4 regions of the Modestobacter lacusdianchii genome follow, and region 4 is predicted to be linked to each of the others. Evidence: riboswitches for the same ligand, from Rfam matches in the RefSeq annotation. Region 4 holds a riboswitch; each other region holds the start of a gene.

Region 1 (4,208 bases), on a different contig from region 4:
AGCCGTCACGGCGTGCTGGCGGTGCTGACGGCTCGCATGCTGCCTGCGCCACCCTTCGCGGTGGTCAGTTATGCCGCCGGCGTCAGCGGGATCGCGCTGGTCCACTTCGCGGTCGGGACGGCTGTTGGCGTCATTCCTGGGTCCGTGCTGTACGTCAGCCTCGGAGCCGCGGCAGGCAGTGCCGACGGCTGGTGGGCTGGACTGCAGGACCGGCCGTGGCTGGCCAGCCTGGCGGGACTCGTCGCCGTGGCCCTCCTCGCGCTCTGGTGGCTGCGCCGTGGGCGGCACAGCCACCAGAGCCATGAGGAACCGGAGACCTGAGGTCGCGCAACGACGGTTCAGCGGCCGCGGCCGCCGAGATCTGGCCTCGACGAGGCGGAAGAGTGGCCGAACCCGGCTGTCAGCCGCAGCTGCCGCCCAGAGGGAGGCCGCGCTGGCTCAGCCACGGGATCGGGTTGGTGCGGTTCTGGTAGAGCCCACCTTGGTGCACTTCGAAGTGGAGGTGCGGACCCGTGGACTGTCCCGTGTTGCCCACCTCGGCGATCTGATCGCCCGCCGACACCTGCTGTCCGGCGGCCACCGAGTAGCTGTTGATGTGGCCGTACACGGTGATGGAGCCGTCAGCGTGCTGCAGGTAGACAGCCAGGCCGAAGCCGGACGCGGGCCCCGCCTGCAGGACCACACCACCCTCCGGCGCGTAGATCGGGGTGCCGATCGGAGCAGCGATGTCCACGCCGTAGTGCATGGTTCCCCAACGGGAGCCGTAGCACGAGGTCACCCGGCCGGTCGTCGGTATGCCGGTGCTCGTGCCGGCGGAGGTCCGCTCGCTTCCGCGGGAGGCCGCTTGTTCGCCCCGTTCGGCCGCTGCGACTGCGGGTTCGCCGGCGTCTGCCTGCTCGGCAGCTGCTGAGGTGGCCGTTTCGCGGGCGAGGGTGGCCACTCGCTCCCGGGCCTGCTGGAGTTGCTGCTCCAGCGCGGCCCTCTCGCCTACGGCGGCGTCGTAGGTCCGCTGGGCGGTGGCGAGTTCGTCCTTGGCGACCCGCTCGGCCTCCGCGGCGGCCTGAGCGGCCGCGTCGCGCGCATCCACGGCCGCCTTGGCGGCCTCGGTCGCTGCCTGCTGCTGGACCTCGACGACCTCGAACTCCTCGAGCTGCTCGGCCCGGGCATCCCCGAGGTACTCCAAGGTCGCGGCCCGGTCGAGCACTTCCTCGGGGCTTGCTGCACCGAAGAACGCCGAGGCAGCGCCATAGGCGTCAGCACCCATGTAGCTCTGCCGGCCCACAGCCGCGACGTCGGTGCGTGCCTGGTCGACCGCAGCCTGTGCGGCATGCAGCTCCGCAACCCGGGTATCGGCCAGCTGCCGGGCGACGGACAGTTCGGCCTGGGCGACCAGGCTCTGGTCGGCGACTGCCTCCGCTTCCACGGTGAGCCGCTGCAGGTTCTCCTCAGCTGCCGCCACGGACTCTTCGATGCCACGCAGCGCGGCATCGGCGGCGGCGAGCTCGGACTGGCTCGCTGTGGCAGCCGGTTCTGCGGGTGCGGCCTGGGCTGCGGGGCCCGCGAGGGCCAGCAGCAGTGCGGCGCTGGTGGCCAAGGCCGGTGCGAGCACCGCGGTGCGCCAGCGGGGGCGCTGCGGGTGAGCCGACTGCGGCTGTGCGAGGTGCCAGATGATGTCGTGCGATGTCGCCAACGCGACGGGCTCCGTTCTCCCTCACCGTCTACCGAGTTAGCTGACGGGTTCGGGCCGGAGACAGCCCTACTCGCGGCGGCACTGTGGCCAGGCGAGATTCACCCCAGGGGATCGATGGGTCCCCGGTCCGCCACCGCGAGCGGTGGTGGTTCGACGGGGTCCGGGCGAGGACCTCAGGACGAGGTCGTGGCTCACACGGACCGGATGGGACGGTACTACGACCTTGGATAGTTGTCACAGGTCGGTAACAGTGGCCAACTACTTCGGCCTGCCGCATCGCTGCTAGCTGCCATCTCTGTTCCAGGCCTGGGCTCAGGAGATGTCGAGCACCGGCAGCAGTTGGACTCTGGCATCGACCACAGCGGTGGCCTCGGCCAGCGCCTGGCGGGCTTCGTTGAGGCTGGTCGTCCTCGGGACCGACGGTTGCGGGGAACTCCGGCTCGTGACGGCGCGGGCAATCAGTGCTGACGTGGCCGGTGAGCACGTGCGGGCCGGTAGTCCTGCCGGTAGCTTGCGAACGGGAGAACCGACGCGCCAGCGGCGGGACGTGCGCGCCCCCGCGCGAGTCCCGACACCCGGCCGGTACGGTTGTTGCAGGCCGAATGCCGGGGTGTCGACGTCGCTGGTGCGGGCATGGATCGCGTCGACGATCTGCTGCTCGATCGCCGCCAGGACGTCGCCATCACTGGCCAGGACGTGCAGCCACCGGGTGCCGCTGGTCGCTGCTTCATCGACGCGGGTGGGCACTCATCTTGAGGCGCGGTCGAGAGCCTCAGGATGCCTTGTTGAGGTACTGCCGCCGGGCGCGGTTGATGGTCTCCGCCGTGCTCATGGGCAGGTCCATCTCATCCTCTCCCTCATGCACCTGCACGATGCGCGCTACGTACGTCTCGGCTTCGGCGCGGTTTCCCTGGTGGTAGCCGACTTCCATCGCGTCGAGCAGTACCTGTTCGTCGTCCGGTGCGACGAGCAGCGCGGTCGCCGAGCCAGTGCGCGCCGCAGCCAGGTCGCCGATGGCAAGCGCGACGGTGACGACCTGGTGGGCGACGTCGCAGATCGCGGCGCTGAGAGTGAAGTCGAGACCGTCCAACCACTCATAGCCTGTGGGACGTTGGGCGAACGGCGGCCCGGACACCAACTCCAAGGCGGCGAGCAAGTCGGGCAGACCGTCGTCGCCGCGTACCTCCGCGCGGGCACGCAGCTGACGGAACAGGTCAGCGTCGACGAGCACGTTGGTCAGTGTGTACCGGCCACGGTGACCAGAGCTGAGGTGCTTGTGCCCGGTGGCGGGGTCGACGCCGAGCCACCCACGCGCGCCGGCGGTGACCCGGTGCACGTACGCGCGGGCGCTGACCGGGTCTGTCTTGCCGCCGCGGGCCGGTTGCAAGGCAGTGGCGGCCTCGTCGGCGGTGGCGCCGTGCGGGCGGGTGGCGAGGTAGGCGACCGTCTCCTCGTAGCGGCGGCGCAGCCCGGACTTGGCCACAGCCGTCTCGTTGCCGTGGGCTCGCAGGGTGACCGGTCCGAGCAACGTCAGCCGCGGCCGGGTGCAGTCGGGTGACCACCAGTCAGCCAGATCGTGATCGAGCTGGGTGAGGTCGTTCTGGATGCGCCGGCGAAGTGCGGCAGGGACAGTCCGCGCCGTCGCCTGCGCAACGTCGCTGGTCGCCAACGGACCGGAGTGACTGGCAGTTGCCTCGAAGGGTGCTGCGGCAGCGGGCTGTTGGTGTGGCGCCGGCAACCGATCGAGGGCCGGTGGCGGGCTGGTTGCCGGAGGGGTCACGCTGTCGCGCAGTGCGCCGGCGGCGTCGGTGTGCACCTGCCATGGGCGGTCGCCGTCGGCGGCAGGGATGGGTTCGTCGCCGGAGTCGCGTTCGAAGGCCAGCAGCGCGGCGATGTCGCGCGCTTGCTGAACTGTCAGCTGCGGCGCCGGCAGGCGAAGATCCAGAGCGGGCACGAGAAGCAGTCCGTCCTCGGTGAGCGTGAGCAGCCACTCGCTTCTCCGCTGCACCGGCTCGGCGCCGAGCACCAGGGCCAGTGCTGTGCGCTGCTGTCGCGACTGCAGGGCAGCGGCGGCTTCGGCCAGTTCGCCGTCATCGCCGATGTCGTGCGGAGCGAGAACGACCTGGGGCATCCAGCCGTCGCCGGTTCCGGCCCGGAGCCGACCGTCCAGCACGTCCACGGTGCCGCTCTCACCGGATTCGTCCAGGCCGATGTGAGAACCGGACTCGACGGGGTGGACCCGGTGCGGCGCCAGGTCGACCAGTTCCCGACCGAAGCCGACAGTGGTGACGGTGAGCAGGTCTGACCAGCTGTTGACGGCCAGTTCGGCTGCCAGGTGCCGGGCGAAGTCATCCCGGCGGTCGACCGTCCCTGCCACGTGGACAGCGCCCATCCGCTCCAGGTCCAGCAGCCAGCGACCTCGGCTGTCGGAGCCGATGGTGACCAGCGCTGGATACGGCGCCAGGCGTGCGCGAGCCAGATCCACGGGGACGCCGGTGTCCTGGTCGAGCTGAACCGT
Region 2 (4,208 bases), on a different contig from region 4:
CTGATCAGGTGACCGCGCACAGCACGATGTTGACACCCAGCCACGTGGTCGCTGCGGGCAGCAGGAGAGCTCCGGACGCCATCGCCAGAGCCCCCGGCCAGCGAAGAAGACGGCGCATGCGCCGGTCACCGGACCCTCCGAGCCGACTGATCCGCAGTTCGGTGAGCCGGGAAGCCATGGCCAACCCGAAGGGAAGAACCGGCTGCCCGGTCATCTTGCGCAGTGCGACCTGCACGGCCTCGGGCCCGCACCGCTGAGCCGCCTGCGCATCGGCGGCCAGTTCCACCAGGTCCCGAGTCGCGGCTGGCGCCGCGCGCAGCAGAGGACACCACGGAAGCGCAGCAGCCAACGTCTCAGCAACCGTGACGAGAGCATGGTGGTGTCCGCGCAGGTGAGCCCGCTCGTGCTCCAGTGTCGCCGTCACCGCCTCGGGAGGCAGCTGTGCCCGTAAGCCATCGGAGGCGATGATCACTCCAGGTCGGCCGCCGATGGACATGGCCATCGCGCGCTGGTCAGGAACCCACAGTGGCTCGCCTGATGAGGAGCTGAGGGCCAGGAGACGTAGCCGCTCGACGTGCGGGGCGTGCCGCCTCACCGACCTCGCACGACTCACGACGGCCTTGCCGAGCCGCACGACGATGGTCGCGGCCATGATCAGGCTGACTCCGGCGACAGTCTGCTGCCAGGCGGGCACGGTGCCCGTGGTGACCGCTGTCCAGCACCCCCCCACGAGCTGGAACAGCCCACTGGCCTCGTGTTGGTCCATCGGCAGGGCGAGCAGGCCGATCATGGCCAGGCCTGAGGCCACGAGCCCCACCGTCAGGAGTGACCAGCCCACCAACAGGATGGTCGGATCGACCCGCCGATCGGCGAGCCACAGCAATGGGCGGTGCCCGTGCGCGCCCAGAGCCGTACCCGCCAGCAGGACGGCGATCATGCCGATCACGAGGACGCGGCTCGCCGTGCGAGCGCCTCACGCAGCACAGAAGACTCTTCGTCGGTGGCTGTCTCGGCGAAGTGCAGCAGCACCGACCGCGGGTCCTCCGATGCGTCCAGGATCTCCCTGAGCGAGGCGGCCGCCGCCCCTTGGCGGGTCACGGTCGGGCGGTAGCTGAACGCACGGCCCACCGGCTCCCGGTCGAGAAGTCCCTTGCGCAAGAGGTTCCCCAGCACGGTCATCACGGTCGTGTAGGCCAGATTCCGTTGCGGGGGCATCCGCTCGAGGACCTCGCGCACGGTCAGCGGCGAGTCGCTGGACCACAAGACGTCCATCACGGCGGCTTCGAGCTTGCCCAGCCGGGGCATGGCCGCTCCTCTGCTTGCTGCGTCGACACGGGCGTGTGCCCCACGCCGGGCCGGCGGCCTGGCTCAGTTCGTACAACCGGACCAATCGTATGGGCCGCACCAGACGGACATACCGGCATCTGACGCTTTCGGGTGCCCGATCGAACCTCAGTGGTCACTCCAGTACCAACTACTCAACACGCATAGGAGGACGTGGTGGCGGAGTTGCCCCGGCCCTACTTTGAGCGGCGCCGGGAAGAGTTGTCGTCGCCCATGGGGCGGCCTTGACCCGGCGCCGCCGAACCTCGGGCAACAGCCGAGGACCGGGGACCCACCGCAGTCCTGGGGTCAATCGCGTCCGCCCACGTGGGCGGACGCGACGGGCGACTTCCCGCCCGAACCCGTCAGCTAACTCGGTAGGCGGCCATGGAAGACAGGAGCCGCCACCCGTGGCGACACTTCGTGCCGGAAGCACCCGTCGAGCAGTGACCGCCCGCCCTGGACGGCGACCCCTCACCCGTCTCACGGTGTTGGCGCTGCTGGGTGCGGCCAGCATGGGCCTGACTCCGGGCAGCGCCATCGCCGCGCCGGATGAGGCGACCACCGGCCAGCAGGCCGCCCAGCTCGCGGCCGAGAGAGGTCATGAGCTGGAAGTCCTCACCGAGGACTTCAACGAGGCCCGGGAGATCCTCGCCCAGCAGCAGGCCGCCGCGGCTGGCGCCGCCGCCCAGCTGGCGGAGGCTGATGCCCAGCTTGCCGCCCTGGAAGACCAGATCGCCACTGTCGCGCAGACCGCGTTCACCGGTGACGCCCTGGGGTCCCTGCAGGCGTTCATGACCAGCGGGTCTGCGGACGAGTTCCTCGAACGGGTCGCCACCCTGGAGTCTGTCGCCGGATATCACAACGACGTCCTCGAGCGTGTGGCTGCGGCACGCGCAGCTGCGGAGAGCGCAGGCGCTGCGGCGGCGGAGGCCACGGCCGAGGCCGAGGCCCAGTTGCGATCGGTCGAGGCGCAGCAGGAGCAACTGCAGACCGAGATCGAGGGCTACAAGGCCCAGTACGCCACCCTCACTGCTGAGCAGCAGCAGGAGGCCGATGTCGCCCACGGAGGGCAGTCGCTGCAGGCGCCTCCGGCAGGTTCGGTGGATGCGGGCAGTGACGCCGCTCAGGTGGTGATCGACACGGCGCTTGCGCAGGTGGGCGACCCGTACGTGTGGGCCGCCGGCGGGCCGGACGCCTTCGACTGCTCAGGGCTGACCCAGTACGCCTTTGCCGCCGCCGGCATCTCCCTGCCGCACTCCAGCAAGATCCAGGCGTCCATGGGGCGTGCGGTCTCCCGTGCGGAGCTGCAGCCTGGCGATCTCGTCTACTACTACAGCCCGATCAGCCACATCGGCATCTACATCGGTGGCGGGCAGATGGTCCACGCCACGACGTTCGGCGAGCCGGTCAGCGTCGGCAGCGTGGACATGTCCGGCTACGCCGGAGCCCGCCGCATCCTCCCCTGACGAGCCGGCCCGCGGGGCCCGGATGTCCCGGGTCGCCCGTGGGTCGAGTCGGCGGCCACGCTCAGTACTACAGGGCGTAGTAGTGTCTGGGGAGGCGCGCGAGAAGGGGGGGACGATGCGTTCGGTTCGCATGCTGGCGATGCTCGTCCTCGCTGCCGTGTTCTCCATGCACGGGCTGCAGTGCGTGAGCGCAGACGTAGGCGGCACCCACACCGGCACCCACACCGACATGGCTCACATGAGAGCTGCGCCGGCTGGTGCGGGGGGAGAAGTGACGGTGGTCGCAGCCTCGGTCGTGACCACCGTTTCCGCTGACGCCCTGACAGGGGGGAAGGTCGCGCCAGGAGCCAAGGCTTCCAGCCACCCCGCACCGGTCCACAGCGGCGCTCATGCTCTGGCGGTGTGCCTGGGGATCCTGCTCGCCGGACTGGCCTTCCTGGCCGCCGTACTCCTGATCCGGAGAACTCCACCCGGTGGCCGAGGAGCGGGCCTGGTCCGGGCCAGATCGTGGTGGGACTCCATCCAGCTCCCCAGACCGCCGGACCTCGCTTCTCTCTGTCTCCTGCGGATCTAGGCCGAATCGCCGACCCGGCGCGCTCCCGCGTGCATCGGGTCAGTCGTTCACACCCAGATCTCATCCACAGGAGAAGCAATGACCCGCACCGCCCTTGGCCTTACCCGCCTCACCGGAGGGCTCATCGCCGGCGTGATCGTCCTCGCCGGTTGTTCCAACGGCTCGGATGACAACAGCGCTGCCAGCTCGAGCTCGGCGAGTGTGTCGGCTGAGTTCAACGAAGCCGACGTCGAGTTCGTCCAGGGCATGATCCCGCACCACGAGGGTGCCCTGGAGATGGCGCAGCTGGCCGACGGACGCGCTCAGGACCCCCGGGTCCTGCAGCTCGCCAGCAGGATCGAAGCCGCTCAAGACCCCGAGATCCAGACCATGACCGGCTGGCTGGAAGACTGGGGACAGTCTGAGTCCGATGACATGGACGGCATGGACCACGGCTCAGGAGACATGGGCGGCATGGACATGAACATGGACATGTCGGGGCTGGAGACCGCCTCCGGCGCCGACTTCGACCGGATGTTCCTGGAGATGATGACCGAGCACCACCAGGGAGCGGTTGACATGGCCAAGACCGAGATGGTTGATGGTCAGAACATCGACGCAATCGCCCTGGCTCAGGAGATCGCCAGCTCTCAGGCCGCCGAGATCGAGGAGATGCAGGCGCTGCTCGCTGAGCTTGGGAGCTGACGGATCGATCCGGTGGCGGCTCGGTACACAGCTGGGCCGCCACCGGTCCGCCTCATCGGCCGCAGCGCCCGCCGGTCCACGGTGCGGAGGCTGCGCCTCTGCGTCGTCGATTCCGGAGGTCCTCAGCTTGTATCCGCACGCGCCAATCCGCTTACTCA
Region 3 (4,208 bases), on a different contig from region 4:
CGTGACGCAGGACAGCACCCACAGGGGCATGAGCCCGGCCAACAGGATCCCGACCAAGGCGCCGGATGGGAACTCAGCCGACCCGTAGGCGTTGGCGACGCTCTCCGCGCACGCATGGAAGACCCGCCCCAGTCCACCCGCCAGGGTGGTGATGGGGATCAGCAGGGTCACTCCAGCGAGCACGAACGTGGCGACAGCCGTGAAGGTCAGTGCCTGCCAGGCGAGGATCGCCAGCCGAGGGGCCTGAGCAGTCCATCCTGCATCCACCAGTCGTGGGCCGAGGACTAGGACGGCGACACCGATCGCGGCGAGTGCCAGGCTGGCGCTCACGCTCGGTCTCCTGGCGGGGTCTGCGACTCGGAACGAGCGGCTTCCACGGCGGTGCGCAACTGCGCGACCGCGTCCGGCTGCAGCTCGGCGACGAAGTGCATGAGCACCTCCTGCTGGTCCCCCGATTCGGCGAGGACGTCCTGCAGCAAGGCCGCGGCATGTTCGGCGCGACTACGAACCGGTCGGTACAACCACGCCCGTCCCGACATCTCCCGGGTGAGCTGGCCCTTCTTGTGGAGGTTGTCCATCACCGTCATGACGGTCGTGTAAGCGAGGTTCCGGGAGGAGTTGAGGGCCCCCAGGACGTCGCGCACCGTCGCCGGTTCACCGCGACGCCACAGCTCCGCCATGATCGCCGCTTCCAACTCACCGAACGGGCGCACGCCCCCACCTCTCTTTGCCGTCTCGACGACGCACCGCTGCCGGCCGGACGGTCAGGCGCTCGCCTTCTCGCCCCACCCGGTCCTGTTCCACGGTCAGCCTAGGCAGTCGAGGCTCCTGCGCCCCGAGGATCCGCGCAGGATCCCACCAACGTGCGAGCGCCGGCACTGCTGACCTGGTCAGCCGGAGCACGCTCCGCCCAGGGAGATGCCGCGTGCAGCGAGCCAGGGAGCCGGGTCGTTGCGGTTGGCGTACAGCCCGCCTGTGTGTGCCTCCACGTGCACGTGCGGCCCGGTGGACTGACCACGGTTGCCGACCTCGGCGATCTGCTCGCCGGCGGAGACAGTCTGCCCGGCCGAGACGAACGCCTGGTTGATGTGACCGTAGAGGGTGATCGTCCCGTCCGAGTGCTGGATGTACACCGCCAGGCCGAACCCGTTGGCCGGGCCGGCGTGCAACACGACACCCGAGTCAGGGGCGTAGATAGGCGTGCCGATGGGTGCGGCGATGTCCACGCCGTTGTGGCTCGTGCCCCATCGACTCCCGAAGCAAGAGGTGACCCGTCCCTCGGCCAGCGACCCGGTGCCGGCCGTCGCGGCCGCGCTCGCGACCTCCTGGCGGTCGTCGACGGTGGCTTCAGGGTCATCGTCTCCCTGGAGCGTCAGGAGCTGGACCTGCGCCGTCCGCAGCTGCTCCTCCAGTTCCGCCTTCTGACCTGCCGCGGCGTCATAGCTCACCTGCGCTTGACCGAGCTGGGCCTGAGCAGCGGCTTCGGCCTGCTCGGCCGCCTGGGCAGCGGTGTCGCGGGCGGCGACCGCGTCACGGGCGGCCTGGTCGGCGCGCGCGACCTGGCTCTCGGCATCCTGCAGCGCTCGTAGCCGCTCTGCCCGGTCGTCGCCGATCAGTTCCAGCATGGCTGCACGCTGGAGGAGGTCCTCTGGCCCTCGGGCCTCCAGGAGCGTCACTGCATCACTGAGGGAGTCGGCCCCCATGTAGGTCTCACGCCCGAGGTCGGCCACGTCGTCCTTCGCTGTGGTCGTGGCGACCTGAGCGGCGGCCAGCTCTGCGGCGGTGGTCGCTGCCGCAGCCTGGGCGGTCGTCAGCTCCTGCGCTGCCAGGCGTGACGCCTCACCGGCGGCTTCAGCGAGGACCGTCAGTCGCTGCAGTTCTGTCTCAGCGGCTGCGAGGAGCTGCTCGACTCGGTCGATCTCGGCGCTGGCCGTGTCGAACGTCGACTGAGCAGAGTTCTGTTGGGCGTTGGGGTCGCCGGGTGCTGCGAGCGCAGTCGGCGAGGTGAGCGCCAACTGCGCGGTGACAGCCGCGGCGACGCTCAGCGGCGCCAAGCGTGACAGGGGTCGGGGCTTGGACGGGCGTGGGTTCCGGTGACGCAGGGTCGCCAAGGCGACGGTTCTCCGTTCTTCCTGACTGCCTACCGGGTTAGCTGACGGGTTCGGACGGGAAGCTGCCCTACCTGCGCACGCAGGATTCACCCCAAGAGACGTGGGTCCCCGGTCCACCTCGGCGAGGCCGTGGTGGTTCGGCGTGTCCACCCGAGGTCCTCGGTGCGAGGAGCAGGGCCCGGGTGGACCGGATCGAGACGCTACTACGAAGGAGCTTAGTTGTCACGGTCTCGTAACGAAGCGCCTCACGAGACACCACCGTAGGAGTGGAGACCGGTGGACACGAGGTTCACGAAGAGCAGGTTGAACACCAGGGTGGCCAGCGCCACCAGGTTGGTCCAGGCGGCCGGCCTGCCGCGCCACCCCGAGGTGTTGCGGGCGTGCAGATAGGCGGCGTACAGCGCCCAGGAGATGAAGGCCCACGTCTCCTTGGGATCCCAGCCCCAGAAGCGGCCCCAGGCGCTCTCCGCCCAGATGGCGCCGGCGATCACGGCGAAGGTCCAGACCGGGAAGCCGAAGATCGCTGTCCGATGCGCCACCCGGTCGAGCGTTTCCGCGCTGGGCAGCCTGCCACCCCGGCCTTGCTCGCCACCGCCGGCCGCTGACGCCGACCGTTCGGACCGGGCGGCGACCAGGTAGAGCGCGCTGGCCACACCGCTGACGATGAAGACGCCGAACGAGAGGATGGCGGCTGACACGTGCACCACGAGCCAGTCTGACCTGAGCGCGGCGACCAGCGGTCCGGACTCCGCGTACAGGTGCAAGCCGGTGAGGACCAGTCCGATGACCGTCGGCCCCAGGACGAACACGCCGATCCGCCGCAGGCCCGGCACCCGGATGACCAGGAACAGGTAGGCGAGCACCCCGACCAGAACTGCCGCCGTGGCGAACTCGTACATGTTGCCCCACGGCACACGCCCCGCAGCCGCACTGCGCGTGACGAGCACGCCGGCCTGTGCGAGCGCTCCGACCGCGGTCAGGACGACACCCAGCTGGCCCCACCGCGCAGCCTGGGGTCGCCCGGCTGCGCCACTGGCCGCCGGGAGAGCAGTGGCGCTCGACGCACCGGTGTTCACCGTGGCCAACTGAGGTCGACTTCGCGTCGACGGCCGGCCGAACGCGAGTTCGGCGCAGAAGCCGATGGCGGCGAGGGCATAGATGGCGATCGCCACCCCGAAGAGCGTGTCGGAGAGGTCGGCCAGGGCGTCAGAGGTCACGAGGACCCTCCTCATCGATGGAGTGCTCAGGTGTGGTGCGCGCCCGCCGAGGCCGACGGTCGGTGGCGAGGGCGGCCAGGACGGCAGCACCGGACAGCCCCGCGAGCGCAGCTTCGGGAACGACACCCATTCGGGTCGCCGTGGTCGTCTGGGTCCGCTGCGCCAGTGAGCCGACGAAGACATAGGGCGTGAAGAGCTCGGATCGGTCGACGACCGTCCCGTCGGGTGCAACGACTGCGGAGATGCCACTGGTCGCTGCGACCAGGACGGTGCGCCCGTGCTCGATGGCGCGCAGGCGGCTCATGGCCAGCTGCTGTTCGCTCTCCGCGGTGTACCCGAACGTGGCGTTGTTGGTCTGCACGACCAAGAGGGAGGCGCCGCCGTCCACGACGTCGGAGACGAGCCCGTCGTAGGCGACCTCGAAGCAGATGACGTCCCCGAGGCGCACTCCGCCCACGTCCAGGACCCCCGGCTCGGTACCGGGCAGGAAGTCGCGTCGCAGCAGATCGACCTGCTCGCTGAACAACCGGAAGAACGACCGGGCGGGCATGTACTCACCGAAGGGCACCGGATGTCGTTTGGCGTAACGCTCGCCAGGCCCGGTGACCGGGTCCCAGACGATGCCCGCATTGGTCAGGTACCGACCAGGCCCGTCCAGGACGGCACCGATCAGGATGGGCGCGTCGATCGCGCGGACCGCCCGGTCGATGGCCGCCGCTGCATCCGGGTTCTGGTACGGGTCGATGTCCGAGGAGTTCTCGGGCCAGATCACGACGTCGGGTCGCGGGGTGCCGCCACCGTCGACCCGCTCCGCCAGTTCGAGGGTCTGCTGGACGTGGTTGTCGAGGACCGCTCTGCGCTGGGCGTTGAAGTCGAGGCC
Region 4 (4,208 bases):
CACGGTGACGCCGTCGGGCCGGGTGTCGAGGGCGGTGACGGTGGCCCGGGTGACCAGCGAGGCGCCGGCGGAACGGGCGGCGTCGGCGAGGGCGCCGCTGACCGCGCCCATCCCGCCGACGGGCACCCGCCAGCGGCCGGTGCCGTTGCCGACCAGGTGGTACAGGAAGCAGCGGCCGGCCAGGCCGTCGGCGGCGTGCACGTCGGCGAAGGTGCCGATCAGCCCGTCGGTGAGCGCGATGCCCCGTACGTCGTCGTCGGTGAGGTGGTCGGCGACCACGTCGGCCAGCGGCCGCTGCCGCAGGTCGTGCCAGAGCGCCGGGTCGCGCAGCCGGGCGGTGAGCTCCGCCTCCGTGGGCAGCGGCTCGGTCAACGTCGGGGCGAGGTCCTCGGCCAGGGTGGTGAGCCGGCCGTAGAAGCGCTGCCAGCCGGCGAGCTCGGCGTCCGAGCCGGTCAGCGCCCGGAAGGAGGCCGCCGTCTCCGGCCCCTCGTCCCGCTCCACCAGCAGCCCGCCCGGGCGGCCGCCGCGCAGCAGCGGGGTGAAGGACGCGACCGGGCGGTCGAGCAGCCGGATCGGCAGCCGGAGGTCGGCGACGATGCGGTCGGGCAGCAGGCTGACCAGGTAGGAGTACGCGGAGAGCCGGACGTCGACCCCCGGGAAGACCTGCTCGCTGACCGCGGCACCACCGAGGCCGGCCCGCCGCTCGAGCACCAGCACCGACCAGCCGGCCCGGGCGAGGTAGGCCGCGGCGGTCAGGCCGTTGTGGCCCCCCCACGACGACGGCGTCGTACCGCGTCGCGGTGGTCACGCCAGCTCCCGGGCGAAGCAGAGCGAGAACGGGTCGTCCACGTGGTGGCCGAACGCCGGCACCGGCCGGTAGCCGGCTGCGGTGTAGAGCCCGACGGCCTCCGGCTGCCGCGGCCCGGTCTCCAGCAGCACGGTGGTCCAGCCGCGGGCCACCGCCTCGGCCTCCAGCGCGGTGAGCAGCAGCCGGGAGACCCCACGGCCGCGGGCCGCGGGGACGACGTACATCCGCTTCAGCTCGGCGGTGCCCGCCTCGAGGGGCCGCAGCGCGCCGCAGCCGATCGGCGTCCCGTCGTCGTCGCGGGCGAGCAGGACGACGGCCACGTCGGCGGCGGACGGCGGCACCCCCGGCTCGCCCGCCCCGTCGTAGCGGGCGCGCAGCTCGACCTGCTGGGCGGCGGTCAGCGACGCGACGGCGGGGTCGTCCCAGGTGGTGGTGGCGAGGGTCGGCACGGGGTCATCCTGGCCCGCCGGCGTCGAGTCGCGTCGGCCTCGGCAGTTTCGTGGGGGTGTGTCCATCCCGTCGGCGCACCGCGCGGTGCACCGGTGGACGGTCAGCGCGGCGGTTGCGGAGCGTCACCGGGTGGACGCCAACGACCGGTCGACGCCGCCGCGCTGGACGTCTCGACCCCCTCCTGACCAGCACTCCGAGCGACCAGGTCAGGACGCGTGTCGGACCGTCGACCCGGCCACCGGGCAGGGAGTCGTGGTCCGGTACGGCCAGCGGGTCGGCGCGTCTGTCACGCTCGGTGAGCGTGTTGCAGCACACGCCGGGAGTTTCTCCACAAATTGCGTTCAGCCGTTTGTCACGAGCCCATAACGCACGTACGGTCACCAGCGGTCCTGACGGGCAACGCAGTCGCCCACCCGGGTGACGACCGACAGGGCCGCCGCCGAACCACACGGCTCGCCGCAACACTCGCGGGCTCGTGGACCGGGGACCCACCGCAGCACTGGGGTGAAGCTCCTCGTGACCCGAACCGGGTCCGAGGTGCCGGGCGTCTTCCCGCCCGAACCCGTCAGCTAACTCGGTAGGCGGCAGGTGGAAGAAAGGACACACCCGCCGAACATGGCGAGTACGCACACCTCTGCTCGGCGTGGCCGCTCCGGCCGCCGGGTGCTGTTCACCGTCGTCGCCGCCAGCGGCGTCGCCCTCTCCCCGCTTCCCGCGCTCGCCGCTCCCGAAACCCCGGAGACCTCCCAGGAGGCCGCCGCCCTCATCGCCGAGCGGGGTCACGACCTCGAGGTCGTCACCGAGGAGCTGCACGCCGCCAGTGACGAGCTGACCGCTCAGCAGGACGCCGCCGCGAAGGCCGCCGCCGAACTGGAGGCCGCCGAGGCCGCCGTCGCCGAGGCCCGCGACCACGTGCGCCAGGTCGCCCGCAGCGCCTTCACCGGCGAGCAGCTCACCTCGCTGCAGGCCATGCTGACCAGCGAGTCCGCCGAGCAGATGCTCGAGCGGATGGGCACGCTCGACAGCATCGCCGGGCACAACAACGAGATCCTGGGCGACGCGCAGCAGGCCACCGTCGTCGCCGACGAGGCCAAGGCCGCCGCCGAGAAGGCCGCCGCCGACGCCAAGGCGCTCGTCGACGAGGTCGCCGCGCGGCAGGCCGACCTGAACGCCCAGATCGCCGAGTACCAGGCCGAGTACGACCGCCTCTCCGCCGAGGAGCGCGAGCGGGCCCGCATCCTGGCCGAGCAGCACGCCGCCGCGGTCGCCGCGGCTGCGGCCGAGCGCAACGCCTCGCAGTCGGCCTCGCGGGCCGACCGCCCGTCCTCCTCCGCGTCGGCCTCCGCGTCGTCGTCGTCCTCGTCGGCCCCCGCCCCGGCGGCCTCCACGCCGGTCGTGGCCGGCAGCGGCGCCGCGGCCACCGCGGTCAGCGTCGCGATGGCGCAGCGCGGCAAGCCCTACGTGTGGGGCGCCACCGGCCCGGGCTCCTACGACTGCTCCGGCCTGGTCAAGTACGCCTACGCCGCCGCCGGGGTCAACCTCCCGCGCAGCAGCAGCCAGCAGGCCACCGTCGGCCGGGCCGTCTCCCGGTCCGAGCTGCAGCCGGGCGACATCATCGCCTTCTACTCGCCGGTCAGCCACGTCGGCATCTACATCGGCAACGGCCAGATGGTCCACGCGCCGACGTCGGGTGACGTGGTCAAGGTCGCCAGCATCGACGTGATGGGCAGCATCACCGCGATGCGCCGGGTCGGCTGACACCCGCACCACCCGCGACACCCACCGGGCCCCGGCCGCCGTCAGGCGACCGGGGCCCGGTGCGTCCCGGTCGGGCCGGTGGTGACGATCACGCGGGCGGCTGCGCCGGCGCGTCGTCCCGCCGGGCACGATGAGCAGCAGCCCACCGGCCCGACACCCCGAGGAGCACCGTGCCCCCCGCCCTGACCGATCCGCGCACCGTCGCCCGTGCCTTCCGGGCCGTCGCCATCGCCGAGGCGGTGTCCTGGGTGCTCCTGCTGGCCGGCATGTTCGTCAAGTACGTCCCGGAGACCACCGAGCTCGGCGTGCAGATCGCCGGTCCGGTGCACGGCGCGGTGTTCGTCGGCTACGTGCTGGTGACCCTGCTGGCCTGGCGGGTGCTCCGCTGGACGCCGCTCACCGGTCTGCTGGCCCTGGCCGCCTCCGTGCCGCCCCTGGTCACCATCTGGTTCGAGCGCTGGGCGCACCGCACCGGCCGGCTGCCGGTGGACACCGCCGAGCCGGTCCGCTGAGCCGCGCCGTGGCCGAGCCGGTGCTCCCCACCACCGCCCGCACGCTGCTCGCCCGCACCGCCCGGGTGCAGCGCGACAGCCGGGCACCCAGCCTGGTCGCCGGCGTCGTCCGGGACGGCGGCCTGGCCTGGTCGGCCGGCCGCGGCGACGTCGCCGAGCCGCACACCGACGTCCAGTACCGGCTCGGCTCGATCAGCAAGACGGTCACCGCGGTCGTGGTGATGCGGCTGCGCGACGAGGGGCGACTCGGCCTCGACGACCCGCTCGAGCGGCACGTCCCCGGCACGCCGCTGGGCGACCGCACCATCGGCCAGCTGCTCGCCCACCTGGCCGGCGCGACCTCCGAGAGCCCCGGCGGCTGGTGGGAGCGGGTGCCCGGTGGGTCGCTGGCCGACCTGCAGCTCACCGGCGCCGACGTCGTCCTCGGCGCGGCCCGGCGGTTCCACTACTCCAACCTGGGCTTCGGTCTGCTCGGTGAGCTGGTCGCCCGGCACCGGGCGCGGTCGTGGGAGGACGTCGTCCGGGACGAGGTGCTCGGCCCGCTCGGCATGACCCGCACGACCCCCCGGCCCAGCGGGCGGGCGGCGCAGGGGTCGGCGGTGCACCCCTGGGCCGACGTGGTGCTGCCCGAGCCCGAGCACGACGCCGGGGTGATGGCCGCCGCCGGGCAGCTCTGGGCC

What was found. A riboswitch is a leader RNA that binds a small molecule or an ion and turns the genes downstream of it on or off. The one in region 4 is predicted to bind cyclic di-AMP.
Region 1: it holds a riboswitch for cyclic di-AMP, as region 4 does, so the genes downstream of both, ACJTNH_RS11240 (peptidoglycan DD-metalloendopeptidase family protein) here and ACJTNH_RS09655 (C40 family peptidase) in region 4, are expected to answer to the same signal.
Region 2: it holds a riboswitch for cyclic di-AMP, as region 4 does, so the genes downstream of both, ACJTNH_RS11215 (C40 family peptidase) here and ACJTNH_RS09655 (C40 family peptidase) in region 4, are expected to answer to the same signal.
Region 3: it holds a riboswitch for cyclic di-AMP, as region 4 does, so the genes downstream of both, ACJTNH_RS11980 (M23 family metallopeptidase) here and ACJTNH_RS09655 (C40 family peptidase) in region 4, are expected to answer to the same signal.

What each region holds. Positions count from the first base shown of each region.
Region 1 is NZ_JBJJTJ010000012.1:107,761-111,968, forward strand. Features, by position in the region: gene ACJTNH_RS11235 (TVP38/TMEM64 family protein) at 1-321, shown strand, start outside; gene ACJTNH_RS11240 (peptidoglycan DD-metalloendopeptidase family protein) at 401-1,690, opposite strand; cyclic di-AMP (ydaO/yuaA leader) riboswitch at 1,702-1,856, opposite strand; gene ACJTNH_RS11245 (hypothetical protein) at 2,003-2,437, opposite strand; gene ACJTNH_RS11250 (LysM peptidoglycan-binding domain-containing protein) at 2,463-4,208, opposite strand, start outside.
Region 2 is NZ_JBJJTJ010000012.1:101,516-105,723, reverse strand. Features, by position in the region: gene ACJTNH_RS11225 (M56 family metallopeptidase) at 5-946, opposite strand; gene ACJTNH_RS11220 (BlaI/MecI/CopY family transcriptional regulator) at 943-1,305, opposite strand; cyclic di-AMP (ydaO/yuaA leader) riboswitch at 1,571-1,722, shown strand; gene ACJTNH_RS11215 (C40 family peptidase) at 1,812-2,792, shown strand; gene ACJTNH_RS11210 (DUF305 domain-containing protein) at 3,445-4,050, shown strand.
Region 3 is NZ_JBJJTJ010000014.1:21,410-25,617, forward strand. Features, by position in the region: gene ACJTNH_RS11970 (M56 family metallopeptidase) at 1-330, opposite strand, end outside; gene ACJTNH_RS11975 (BlaI/MecI/CopY family transcriptional regulator) at 327-713, opposite strand; gene ACJTNH_RS11980 (M23 family metallopeptidase) at 891-2,054, opposite strand; cyclic di-AMP (ydaO/yuaA leader) riboswitch at 2,124-2,264, opposite strand; gene ccsB (c-type cytochrome biogenesis protein CcsB) at 2,357-3,328, opposite strand; gene lnt (apolipoprotein N-acyltransferase) at 3,318-4,208, opposite strand, start outside.
Region 4 is NZ_JBJJTJ010000010.1:105,440-109,647, forward strand. Features, by position in the region: gene ACJTNH_RS09645 (phytoene desaturase family protein) at 1-717, opposite strand, end outside; gene ACJTNH_RS09650 (GNAT family N-acetyltransferase) at 805-1,257, opposite strand; cyclic di-AMP (ydaO/yuaA leader) riboswitch at 1,703-1,857, shown strand; gene ACJTNH_RS09655 (C40 family peptidase) at 1,874-3,016, shown strand; gene ACJTNH_RS09660 (DUF3817 domain-containing protein) at 3,187-3,528, shown strand; gene ACJTNH_RS09665 (serine hydrolase domain-containing protein) at 3,537-4,208, shown strand, end outside.